2 regions of the Glycomyces endophyticus genome follow, and region 1 is predicted to be linked to the other one. Evidence: riboswitches for the same ligand, from Rfam matches in the RefSeq annotation. Region 1 holds a riboswitch; the other holds the start of a gene.

Region 1 (6,162 bases):
CTCGCGCCAGGCCTCGGCGAAGTACGTGAAGTACCCGAAGCCGTAGATCCAGTAGTAGACGCCTTCGACGCAGCCGCCGTCGGGCCCGAAGGAGAACAGGTAGCTCTGGAGGGCGGGGAGGACGCGGGCGCGCACGACGTCGGTGTCGTACCCGAGCGCGAGCGCGGCCATCCCGGCCGCGCCGGCGCACACGGCGGTCCAGTTGGAGATCCGCAGCTCCCACCAGAGCGGGAACTCGGACTCGAAGAACGGGTCGAGCACGCGCTCGCGGATCTCGGCCTCGATCTGCTCGCGGCCCTCGACGTCCTCGCGCAGGCGCAGGATCTCGGCGAGGGTCTGCGCGGTCTCGCACGCGAACAGGTCGACGCAGGTGCGCGGGTCGAAGTCCTCGCCCCAGTGGGCGGGCAGCGCCCAGGACCGCTCCTGGCACACGTCCTTGATCAGCGAGGACAGCGCGGCGGCCTCCCCGGTGATCGCGAGGGCCGCGAGGTGGCGGCGGCGCGCGAAGTACTGGGACTCGTACGGCAGGCGGCGGCCGGTCGCGGCGAAGTCGTCGGCCAGCGCGGGGTCGAAGTCCGGGACCGGCCGCGCGGCGATCTCGCGGAGCTCTTCGAGGAGGGCGGTTCGGAGGTCATGCATCGACCAGCGCCTTTCCGGCGGGGTGGGGTTCGGGGCGGGGATCCGGCCGTCGCTCAACGGTAACGCGCGCGCGCATTCCGTCATAGACTGCCTCGTATGCGCATAGGCGAGCTGTCGGACAGGACCGGCGTTCCGGCCGCCACCATCAAGTACTACCTGCGTGAGCACCTCCTCCAGCCCGGCGAGCACGGCGAGGGGAACACCGTCGAGTACGGCCCCGCGCACGTGCACCGGCTGACGCTGATCCGGGCGCTCTCGGAGACCGCCGGGCTGTCGGTGGCGCAGATCGGCGAGGTGCTGACCGTGCTTGCGCGCCATCAGGACTCGGCGTTCCAGGCGCTCGGCGCGGCGCTCGCGGCGACGCACCGCGACCCGGCGTTCTCGCTGGCGAGCGAGGGCACGACGGAGGCCGCGGAGCGGACCGTGGACCAGCTGCTGGGCGAGTACGGGTGGGCCGAGGTGGCACCGCCGATGTACCGCGACGCGATGGTCACGGCCCTGAGCGCGTTCTACCGCTTGGGGAACCCCGACCCGCAGGAGGTCCTGGGGCACTACGCCGACGCGGCCGCGGCGCTGGCGTCGGCGGACATGGAGGCGATCGCGGAGGCCTCGAAGGTCGAGGGCGTCGACGTCGAGCAGGCGGTGGTCGCGACCGTCCTGGGCGAGACGGTGTTCGCGGCGCTGCGGCGCATCGCCCACATCGCGGCCTCGGCCCGGACGCAGGCGTCGCAGGGTCCCGGGGCGTAGGGCCCGGCCGCCCGATACGCTCGCCTCCCCCGATCACGAACGGCTCCGCCATGAAGGACGCGCTCCGCTTCGACCGCGACCCCGACCGCCCGAACCTGCTGCACCTGGTCTACGACGAGGTCGTGCAGGCGACCGTCGACCTCGACGACCCGACGTACCTGGACGCCGAGTACATGCAGCGGATCGCGTACCTCGTCGACGCCGCCGCCGAGCCGCGGCGGCCGCTGCGGGTCCTGCACCTGGGCGCGGGCGGGCTCGCGCTGGCGCGGTACACGGCGGCGACGCGGCCGGGCTCCTACCAGCAGGCGGTCGAGACGAACGAGGCGCTCATCGAGCTGGTGCGGGCCGAGGCCCCGCTGCCGCGCGGCGTCAAGGTGAAGATCCGCCGCACGGACGCCCGCGCGGCGGTCGAGTCGGCGCCCGAGGGCAGCTACGAGTTCGTCATCACCGACGTCTACGACGGGGCGCGGGTGCCCGCGCACCTCACGGGCGTCGAGTTCCTGCGCGCCGCGGACCGGGTGCTGCGCCCGGGCGGGCACTACGCGGCGAACCTGTGCGACGGCGGGCAGATGACGTTCCTCAAGCCCGCGCTCGCGGCGATGCGGGAGGTGTGGCCGCACGTGGCGGTCATGGCCGAGCCCGCGGTCCTGCGCGGGCGCCGGTTCGGGAACGTGGTCGCCGCGGCCTCGGCCGCGGAGCTGCCGATCGCCGCGCTCCGGCGCCGCTGCGCGGGCGCGGCCTTCCCGTGCCGCGTCGTCGAGGGCGCCGAGCTCAGCGAGTACATCGGCGGCGCGGCCCCGGCCACCGACGCCACCGCGATCCAGTCCCCGCCGCCGCCGCGGTCCCTGCGGAGCTTCTGACGACCCGCCCGCGGGCCGGCCGCCGGGTGCTGCCGGACCGCTCGAAAGCGGGGCGCCCGGCGCTGCGACGGCCCCTGGCGAACCGTCCCGGCGGACGGCCTACCCGCGAGTAGCCCGTTCGGACAATAAACCCGCAGGATAGTGGCCCTGTCTCCCGTCGCGTCACCGCTGTCCGGTCTCCACGGGTGAGGGCCCTCACAGCGGACTTGGCGATGCGGGTCACCCTGTATTAGCGTCGGCGCCTGTTCCGGTCGGGTCCTCAGGGCTCCCCCAGAGACCCACCCGTCCGGACCGCCGAGCCGCGCCGCGCATGACGCCCGTTCCTCCCGGTACGGGGCGAGACACCGCAGCGCGGGCCGGGGACCCAGCCGCGCCGTTCCCCCCATCAGACGGCGCACGGGGTGAATCCCGCTCAGGCCGCATCGCCTGCGCGGGTAGGGCGATCTTCCCTGCCCGAACCCGACAGCTAACCCGGTAGGCGGCCGAGGAAGAAAGGCCACCTGGTGGCTCAAGCCTGCACTGACATCGACCACCGATCGCGCGCCGCCGCGATCCTCCGCCGCATCGCCGCCTACGCCGGCGTCACCGTCGCCACCGTCGGGCTGGTGACCGCCTTCGCCGGCAGCCGGGCCCACGCGGCCGACATCGAGTACGACACCGCGTCCGCCTCCGAGATCGAGGACCACCTCGAGGACCTCGAATCGCAGCGCACCGACGCCGGCGCCTCCCTCGACGGCCTCCAGGCGCAGCTCACCGCCGCGCAGGCCGTCATCACCGCCACCTCCGAGGACTACGGCACCACCGGCGCCCAGCTCCTCGACGTCACCGCCGCGGTCGAGTCCGCCGAGGACGAGCTCGGCGCGAAGGTCTCCACGCTCGTGGCGTACGCGCAGGAGCAGTCCGACAAGTACGCCGAGGCCCAGACCGCGGCCGAGACCGTCGACGCGCTCGAGCCGCAGATCACCGAGCTCCAGGCGCAGGTCGGCACCCTCGACGCGCAGATCAAGGAGGCCCAGGCGGCCTACGACGAGGCCGCCGAGGCCGAGGCCGCCGCAGCCGCCGAGGCTGCGGCCGAGGCCGAAGCTGCCGCCGCGGCCGAGGCGGAGTCCTCCTCCTCGTCGTCGTCCTCCGACTCTTCCGCCGAGTACAGCTCGGACGCCGCCACCGCCGCGGTGCAGTTCGCGAAGGACCAGCTCGGCGAGTCGTACGTGTTCGGCGCCGCGGGCCCCGACACCTGGGACTGCTCCGGCCTCATCGCCGGCGCCTACGACGTCTCGGGCATCTCCCTGACCCACTCCACGTGGACGATGTGGGACGAGACCAGCGGCATCAGCCGCGACGAGCTCAAGCCCGGCGACCTGGTCTTCTACAACGGCCAGAACCACGTCGCGATGTACATCGGCGACGGCCAGGTCATCCACGCGCCCAAGCCGGGCGACGTCGTGAAGATCTCGGACCTCGACATGGGCATGTCGATCGACGGCTACCGCCGCGTCTGATCGGCCGCCGCGCCGCGCGAGCGGCGCTCGTGTTCGCATCCGCCCCCGCTTGCAAGCGTGCCCGGCGGGTGCGACACGGCCGGCCGGCGCGAAGGCGGCCGGCGGGACAACGACAGCGACAGCGACAGCGACAGCGACAAATGCATACGGAAAGGGCCGGGGCTGATGCCCCGGCCCTTCGCCGTCAGATTCCCTTACTTACGCCTTCAAGCCGCCTCGGCCATGACCTGGTCGTTGGCGAGCTCCTTGAGGCGGGCCAGCGCCTGGATCTCCAGCTGCCGGATGCGCTCGCGCGACAGGTGGAACCGGTGCGCGACCTCGGTGAGCGAGTGCTCGCGGCCGTCTTCGAGCCCGTAGCGGGCCTTGACGATGCCGGCCGAGCGCTCGTCGAGGTGGTTGAGCATCATCTCGATGCGCTGGCGCTCCATGCCGGCGAGGACGACGTCCTCGGGGCTGGGCTCGTCGGAGTCGGCGACGAGGTCGCCGAGGTTGGTGTCGCCGTCGTCGCCGATCGGCGTGTCCAGTGAGACGGTGTCCTGGCTCCAGCGGATGAGCTCGTTGACCCGCTCGACCGTGACGCCGAGTGCGGCGGCCACCTGGTCGGGCTCCGGGTCGCCGCCGAGCTCACGGGTGAGCTGGCGGGTGACGTTGCGCATCCGGTTGACGTCCTCGACCAGGTGCACCGGCAGGCGCACGGTGCGCTCCTGCTGGGCGATCGCCCGGCTGATGGCCTGGCGGATCCACCACGTGGCGTACGTCGAGAACTTGAAGCCGCGCGCGTAGTCGAACTTCTCGACCGCGCGCACCAGACCGGTGTTGCCCTCCTGGATCAGGTCGAGCATCGGCATTCCGGAGCGGACGTACCGGCGGGCGATCGACACGACCAGCCGCAGGTTCGCCTTGATGAACTGCTCCTTCGCGCGCGCGCCGTCCTCGATCAGGCGCTTGAGCTCCTTCTCGGAGGCCGCGCCGAAGGTCTCCCCTTCACCGAGCAGGTGCTTCGCGAACAGACCCGCCTCGACCGCCTTCGCCAAGTCGACCTCGGCGGCCGCGTCGAGCAGCGGCGTCTTCGAGATCTCGTGCAGGTAGACGCCTACAAGGTCTCGTTCCTCAGCGACCTCTTGGGTGGTGAGGGTGGGTGTTTCAGTAGTATCCACGCTCAAGGTCTCCTCCAGCTTCCTCGTCCCCCGACACCGCGTGAACGGTGTACCAGTTACAACGACCGCTTCGTTGCGTGGAATTCCGTGCCCCGGTGTTCGATGCGCCACGGTTACGGAATCGATGCCAACGAGTGCCCTTCCGGGCCGTCGCACAATCCCGCAAACCGGTCTCTCGGGCTATGCTCGGTTCACGGCTCCCGTCACAGGGACGGGTGCGGCGGACGCTCATGATGCCTCTGAGACGGGGATCACCTCACCGAAGTTGCGGCGGGGCGACCCGAGTCCTGGTCACGGTATCGTCTCCGGTCTGCTTCATCGCAAACCTTCAATCTCTAGGGGTACACGCGCCTTACCTTGAAAAAGTTGAGAGATCATCTCTTTGCGGCCCGAATCACTAGGTTTCCGGCCGAGAAGGCGGCGACGCTCTGATACCCGCACCATAGCGGACGGTAGCGGTGACAAGCAACACCATTCCCAGCTGTTGATGTCGGATTCCGAGCACCCCTCGTTCCCTCCAGTCTGCGCCTCCCGCGGCCCCCGCGGGGGACTTCCGGGCCCGTGACACGAAGATCACGCCCGTGACCGCCTGCGCGTAGAGTTGGCCGGGTGACAGAAGAACGCCTTGTGTGGGTCGACTGCGAAATGACCGGCCTCGACCCGGACACCGAAGCCCTCATCGAAATCGCCGTGCTCGTCACCGAACCGGACCTGACCCCTCTGGACGACGGCGTCGACATCGTGATCGCGTGCGACGGCGCCGTGCTCGACGACATGGGCGCGTTCGTGGCCGACATGCACGCCAAGTCCGGACTCACCGACGAGGTCCGCGCGTCGGAGATCAGCCTGGCCGAGGCCGAGGACGCGGTGCTCCAGTACATCAAGCAGCACGTGCCCGAGGCCCGCACGGCCCCCTTGTGCGGCAACTCGGTCGCCACGGACCGCACGTTCATCACCAAGTACATGCCGCGCCTCGACGAGCACCTGCACTACCGCATGATCGACGTGTCGTCGATCAAGGAGCTCACCCGGCGCTGGTACCCGCGCGTGTACTACAACCAGCCGCCCAAGGGCCTGGCCCACCGCGCGCTCGCCGACATCAAGGAGAGCGTGAAGGAGCTGGAGTACTACCGGCGCACCGTGTTCGTGGGACTGCCCGGTCCGACGAGCGAGGAGGCCAAGGCGGCCGCGGCGACGCTCGCCGAGACCCCGGGTGAGACCCCGAACACCCAACCCCGTTGACACCACTCGGGGCCCGCT
Region 2 (6,162 bases), on a different contig from region 1:
CGTTCATCTCGATCCTGATCTCGTCGCTGGCGGCGTACGCGTTCAGCCGCTTCCGGTTCAGGGGACGGCGGCCGATGCTGCTGTTCCTCCTGCTGATCCAGATGTTCCCCGCGTTCCTGTCCGTCGTCGCCCTCTACCTGATCTTCGGCGCGATCGGCGAGTTCTACCCGGTCGCGGGCCTGAACACGAAGCTCGGGCTGATGCTGGTGTACATGGGCGGGGCGCTCGGCGTCTCGACCTGGCTGATGAAGGGCTTCTTCGACACGATCCCGAAGGAGCTCGACGAGGCGGCGACGATCGACGGCGCCTCGCACGCGCAGATCTTCTTCGGGATGATCCTGCCGCTGGCGGCGCCGATCATCGCGATCTCGGGGATCCTCGCGTTCGTCGGGACGATGAACGACTTCATCCTCGCGTCCCTGTTCCTGACCGACCGGCCGGAGATGACGCTCGCGGTGGGCCTGAAGACGCTGACGGCGGACAACTCGCCGGCCTCGTACTTCGGGATCTTCGCGGCCGGAACGCTGCTGACCTCGGTGCTCACGGTGGCCGTGTTCATGAGCCTCCAGCGCTACATCGTCTCCGGCCTCACCGGCGGAGCCGTGAAGGGCTAGAACCAGACCCTGCTCGACACGCGCGCCCTTCGGGGCGCACCCGGGCCCGGACCAGGGGGAGCCTCCCTCCCCTCGGTCCGGGCCTTCCCTGTTCCTGCTGAACGACGCGACACACAGACGAGAAAGCGTTATCTAGATCACATTTTGTGATCTGGACTTCACATTACAGAATGCGATAGCTTCCTTACGAATCTTCCCCATTCTCCTGATTGGAACCCTCATGGCCCTCTCCCCTGGTTCGGTCAGCCCTCTGAAGGCGGTCAGACCCGCTTCGGCACGCGGATTCGGCGTCCGCCGATTGCTCCTGGTCGTCGCCATCTCCGTCGGTGTCATCGCAGCGACGCCCTCCATGGCCTCCGCCGCTTACATCACCGGCGGCTGGAATGACAACCCCACGCTGTGCAGTTCCGCTTCGAGCTGTATGACCTCCGGGAACGTCGTCCGGATGTGGCAGAACATCCTCGCCACCTGGAAGGGCTATGGAACAGCAACCCGAAACGCCTTCATCGACGGCCAGTTCGGATCCAATACCGCCGCCGTCACTGAGGACTGGCAGGAAGCCCACGGCCTCGGCTCTGACGGGTGGGTCGGACCGGACACGTGGACCGCGGCGTACAACGAGCTGTACCGGAACTCTTCGCTGGACTCGAGCAGCCAGGTCGGGTACACCTACTGCGTCTACTACTCACAGGGCTACTGCTCAATCGCGCTCGACTTCCGCCGAACCGTCTCCGACGCTAGGTGGTCCTATCGAGACCTCGAGACCGCCAGCTGGTCGAGTACGAGCTACTGACGCCCCCGAATTGCTCGCACGACCTCGACCTAGTCGGGATGCGGCGGTCCGCCGCATCCCGATACCACCCGAAGGAACTCCCTCGGACCGGGTTACCCTTCGGTCCGGGCCTGTCGCGTTCAGCTCTCGATGAGTTCGCGGAGGAGGCCGAGGGGCTCCTTGAGGTCGGCGTACTCCTCGAGCTCGGTGACGCGGTGCTGGAGCTGCTCGATGCCGAAGGCGACGATCGCGACGCGGTCCTCGGCGGGGGACTCGAGCAGGTCGATGGCGCGGTCCATGAGGCGGAGGGCGTCGTCGAGGGTGGCGAGGTCGTCGGCGTTCTGGAGGCGCGCGGAGACGTCGGTGGGGCGGTGCGCCTTCGCGAGGCGGTCCCAGTTGGCGCGGCGCTCCTCCTGGAAGCGGGCGATGCCGGCGCGGAGCAGGATGGCGCGGGCGACGAGTTCGACTCGTTCGGCGGGCGGGAACGGTTCTGCCACGGGATCCTCCGTCAGGACCAGTGCGGGGGGCGTTCGGCGAGCAGGTCGCGGTCGCGGGCGGTGAGCTCACCGCGGGTGCGGCGGGTCGCGGGGGCCTCGCCCCAGCCCCGGTCGGTGTCGTCGGAGGTCTGGTCCGGGAGCACCGAGAAGTCCTCGTCGAGTTCGACGGAACGGTCGTCGTCGGAGACTGCCATGCGTCGACTGTACGTCAGGCGGTCCCGCCGCCCGCAACGGTGAGGCCCTGAACACCGGGTGAACCGGTGTCCAGGGCCTGCGAGGGACGGCGTCCTAGGCGGTGCCGACGAGTTCGTAGCCGGCCTCGTCGACCGCCTCGCGGACCTGCTCCTCGGTGAGGGCGGCGGCGCTGGTGACGGTGACCCTGCCGGTGTCGAGGGCGACGTCGACGTTCTCGACGCCGGGGAGCGCGGTGAGCTCCTGCGTGACGCTGCCGGCGCAGTGGCCGCAGGTCATGCCCTTGACGACGTACACGGTTTCCATTGCGGATCTCCTCGGAGGATGTGCGGGCGCCGCGGCGCCCGCGGGTCAGGTTCTGAGCAGGCGGGCCACCGCGTCCGAGGCTTCCTTCACCTTGGCCTGGGCGGCGGTCGGGTCACCGGAGGTCTGCGCCTCGGCGACGCAGTGGGCCAGGTGGCCTTCGAGGAGGTTGAGCGCGACGGCCTGGAGGCCCTTGGTGGAGGCGGAGATCTGGGTCAGGATGTCGATGCAGTACTGGTCGTCGTCGACCATCCGCTGGATGCCGCGGATCTGGCCCTCGATGCGCTTGAGGCGGCGCGTGAGCGCGGCCTTGTCGCCGTGGTACCAGTAGTGGTCGTGACCGCCGTCGCCGCCGTCCGGCGCGTGGGCGCCGTGCGGGGTCTCTTCGCTTGCCATGTCGCTTCCCTCCGGTCGTGAGTGTATACCCCAGCGGGGTATGTCGGCAACTGCTCGTCAGCCCTGCGCAGCGGCCGGTAGTTTTCCGTGCCATTGTGCGAGAAATTCTCCCCCTGCCCTTGTCACCGTTGTGGACGCCCTCTAACGTGAAGCCGTCGCGTCGGAAACTTGCGATACACCCCGTATCCGCCGTGCGGCACCGTCGAGTCGGTTGAAGCGCCCCAGCTTCGCCGAGCCGGGGAACCAGCAGTCGGCCGCATCGACGGCCGGCGGGGTGAATCGCGCATCGCGCGTAGGGCGACCCTTCCTTCCGCCCGAACCCGACAGCTAACCCGGTAGGCGGCAAAAGGAAGGAGCGCATCCCTTGGTGCGTACCCGGCGTATCGCGGCCGCCATCGCGGCCGCGGCCCTGCTGCCCGCGGCGGCGGCGCTCTTCACGTCCTCGCAGGCGACCGCCCAGACCAGCGACGAGATCCAGGACGAGATCGACGCGCAGCACTCCGAGCTCGAGAAGGTCATCGAGGACTACAACGCCAAGCAGGAAGAGCTCGAGGACGCCAACCAGCTGATCGCCGACATCCAGGCGCAGCTCCCCGCGCTCGAGGCCGCCGGCCTCGCCGCCCAGGACCGCATGGCCCAGATCGCCGCGACCGCCTACGCGGGCGGCGACTTCGCGATGGTCAACTCGGTCCTCGCGGGCGACCCCAGCGACTTCGCCGACCGCCTCATGTACCTGTCGACCCTCTCCGAGGCCGACAGCGTGACCCTCCAGGACTCCCTGACGCAGATCGAGGAGCTGGAGACCCGCCAGGCCGAACTGGTCGCCCTCCAGGAGAGCGCCGACGAGATCCTCGCGGAGATCGAGGCGCAGCAGGACGAGATCGAGGACGAGATCGACGCCCTCGAGGCGGAGTACGACGACGTGGTCCGCGAGGAGTACCAGGAGGAGTGGGGGGACTACACCGGCGACTCCGCCGTCGTGGCGTTCGCCTACGACCAGCTGGGCGACGACTACGTGTACGGCGCCGACGGCCCCGACACCTGGGACTGCTCCGGCCTGACCCAGGGCGCGTGGGGCGCGGCCGGCGTGAGCCTGTCGCACAACACCGAGATGCAGTGGAACGAGACCGCGCGGATCTCCCGCAGCGAGCTCCAGCCCGGCGACCTCGTGTTCTACAACGGACTCAGCCACGTGGCGATCTACATCGGGGACGGCCAGATCATCCACGCCCCCAACTCGACGACCGTCGTGAAGATCGCCGACCTCGACATCATGGGGATCGACGGCTACGGCCGGCCGTAGCCGACCGCCGCGAGACGGCCCCGGACCCCGGGGCGCAGACTCCCCGGCGGCGGCGTGGGCGCTCCCGATTGCTGACCCTGCTGCTGACCCGCAATAGCCCCACCGCCGCCGGGGACCACTCCATCGTAAAGAAGCCCTTGCGATCCGCTCCAGCGGGACGCAAGGGCTTCTCACGTTTTCGTTACCGACCGGTCATTCCGGCTGGTGCTCCTCGAAGGTCCAGTTGTAGCGGGCGCGCCGGCCGGTGCCGCCGCGCTGCCACCGCTCGGGGCCGGACGGGGGCCGGTAGTCGATGCCCATGGCGTGCAGGCGCTCCAGGTGGTCCTCCAGGCGGTCCTGGACCGGGTTCGCTTTGCGCACGTCCAGGCCGGTCCACCCGACCTCGGCCATGACCGACAGGCGCGGGAACGCCGAGTACTCGACGTCGCGCGGGGTCGGCAGGTACTCCGACCACAGCTGGCACTGGATGCCCAGGACCTTGTCGGGGTCGATCCCGGGCGGGACCGGGTCCCAGCCGGCGACCTTGTCGACCGTGGTGAGCCCGTGGATGCGCAGCGGCTCCGCGGGGTCGTCGCTCTCGTAGTGGTCGTAGTACGCGTACGGCTCGGGCGAGGCCACGACCTGGTGGCCCGCCTCGATGGCCTTCTTGACGTAGGCCTCGTTGCGCCACACGTGGACCACGGCCTCGGCCGGGGCGCCGCCGTCGAGGATCTCGTCCCAGCCGATGACGCGCTTGCCCATCGAGGTGAGCCGCTCGCAGAACGCCTTCGTGAACCAGGCCTGGACCCCGCGCACGTCCTCCATGCCCTCGCGCTCCATGAGCTCGCGGGCCACCGGGGACGACTCCCACTGGGTCATCGGGACCTCGTCGCCGCCGATGTGGACGAACGGGCCCTCGAAGACCTCGGCGACGGCCGTGTACGCCTCCAGCGCGAAGTCGAGCGCCTCCGGCGTCGGCTCCAGGACCTCCTCGAACACGCCGAACGTCGGCGAGACCGGCTTGTCCTGGCCCGCCCCGAGCTCGGGGTAGGCGGCGAGGACCGCGCGGGCGTGCCCGGGCAGGTTGACCTCGGGGACGATGAGGATGTGGCGCTCGCGCGCGTACGAGGCGATCTCGCGCAGGTCCGGGACCGAGAAGATCCCGCCGTGCGGGGTCGGCTCGTAGCCGGAGGCCTCGTCGCGGGCGTGGCCGATCTTCGTCTCGGCGCGCCAGGACGCGGTCTCGGCGAGCTTCGGGCGCGAGGGCACCTCGAAGCGCCAGCCCTGGTCGTCGGTGAGGTGCAGGTGGACGACGTTGAGGCGGTGCAGCCAGGCCCGGTCGATCATCTTGAGGACGAAGTCCTTGGGCTGGAAGTGCCGCACGACGTCGAGCATGACGCCGCGCCAGCGCAGCCGCGGCTCGTCGACGATCGACACCAGCGGCAGCACCGGCGCGGCGGCCGGGGCCTCGCGGAGCGCGTCGGCGGGGAGGAGCTGGCGGAGGGTCGCGATGGCGCGGGCGATGCCCGCGGGGTGGGCGGCGGCGAGGTCGACGCCGTCGGCGGTGACGTCGAGGCGGTAGGCCTCGGCGGCGGTCGTCAGGTCCGCGGGCCGGTCGCCTTCGAGGCGCATCCGCAGGACGCGACCCCCGTCGGCGGGTCCGTTCACGGTCAGGCGCAGGCCGGTGCCCCGGTTGAGGAGGTCGGACAGGAGCCAGGCGAGGGGGTGCAGCTCGGGGTCGGCGGCGATGGCGTCGAGGGTGGCCAGGTCGAGGTCGCCGTCGGCGGCCGTGAGCTGCTGCGGCTGTGGGATCAGCGAGATGCGGCGCTGCATAGTGCGGGGGCTCCTGTGGTCGAGGTGCAGTTGTCCGGCTCGCGCGCGTCGCCGAGGGTGCGGCCACGCCGAGGCGGAACCGGTTCGGAGGGGACCCGGCCCCGGGCTGGGGCGCGACGCTCCCACCGAATTAGTTCAGTTTATTTATAATATAGGGCCGCGCCGCGGTCGGCCAGTGCACCGAGCGGATTTGCTCGACGCGCGGGCGACCGCGGCGCGCGGCGGGGGCGGCTAGTGCACCTTCGGCAGGTGCTGGGTGGCGTCCAGGTCCTC

Evidence for each region. Region 1 has a riboswitch for cyclic di-AMP ahead of ABD419_RS12875 (C40 family peptidase). Riboswitches for the same ligand answer to the same signal wherever they lie in the genome.
Region 2: it holds a riboswitch for cyclic di-AMP, as region 1 does, so the genes downstream of both, ABD419_RS11655 (C40 family peptidase) here and ABD419_RS12875 (C40 family peptidase) in region 1, are expected to answer to the same signal.

Annotation. Positions count from the first base shown of each region.
Region 1 is NZ_BAAAQF010000009.1:18,733-24,894, forward strand. It holds gene ABD419_RS12860 (heparinase II/III domain-containing protein) at 1-639, opposite strand, end outside; gene ABD419_RS12865 (MerR family transcriptional regulator) at 736-1,386, shown strand; gene ABD419_RS12870 (spermidine synthase) at 1,437-2,246, shown strand; cyclic di-AMP (ydaO/yuaA leader) riboswitch at 2,579-2,742, shown strand; gene ABD419_RS12875 (C40 family peptidase) at 2,750-3,745, shown strand; gene ABD419_RS12880 (sigma-70 family RNA polymerase sigma factor) at 3,952-4,902, opposite strand; gene orn (oligoribonuclease) at 5,512-6,144, shown strand.
Region 2 is NZ_BAAAQF010000007.1:68,997-75,158, reverse strand. It holds gene ABD419_RS11685 (sugar ABC transporter permease) at 1-614, shown strand, start outside; gene ABD419_RS11680 (peptidoglycan-binding domain-containing protein) at 835-1,407, shown strand; gene ABD419_RS11675 (hypothetical protein) at 1,527-1,883, opposite strand; gene ABD419_RS11670 (hypothetical protein) at 1,895-2,077, opposite strand; gene ABD419_RS11665 (heavy-metal-associated domain-containing protein) at 2,172-2,381, opposite strand; gene ABD419_RS11660 (metal-sensitive transcriptional regulator) at 2,427-2,774, opposite strand; cyclic di-AMP (ydaO/yuaA leader) riboswitch at 2,982-3,132, shown strand; gene ABD419_RS11655 (C40 family peptidase) at 3,142-4,077, shown strand; gene ABD419_RS11650 (beta-N-acetylhexosaminidase) at 4,270-5,889, opposite strand; gene ABD419_RS11645 (coiled-coil domain-containing protein) at 6,121-6,162, opposite strand, start outside.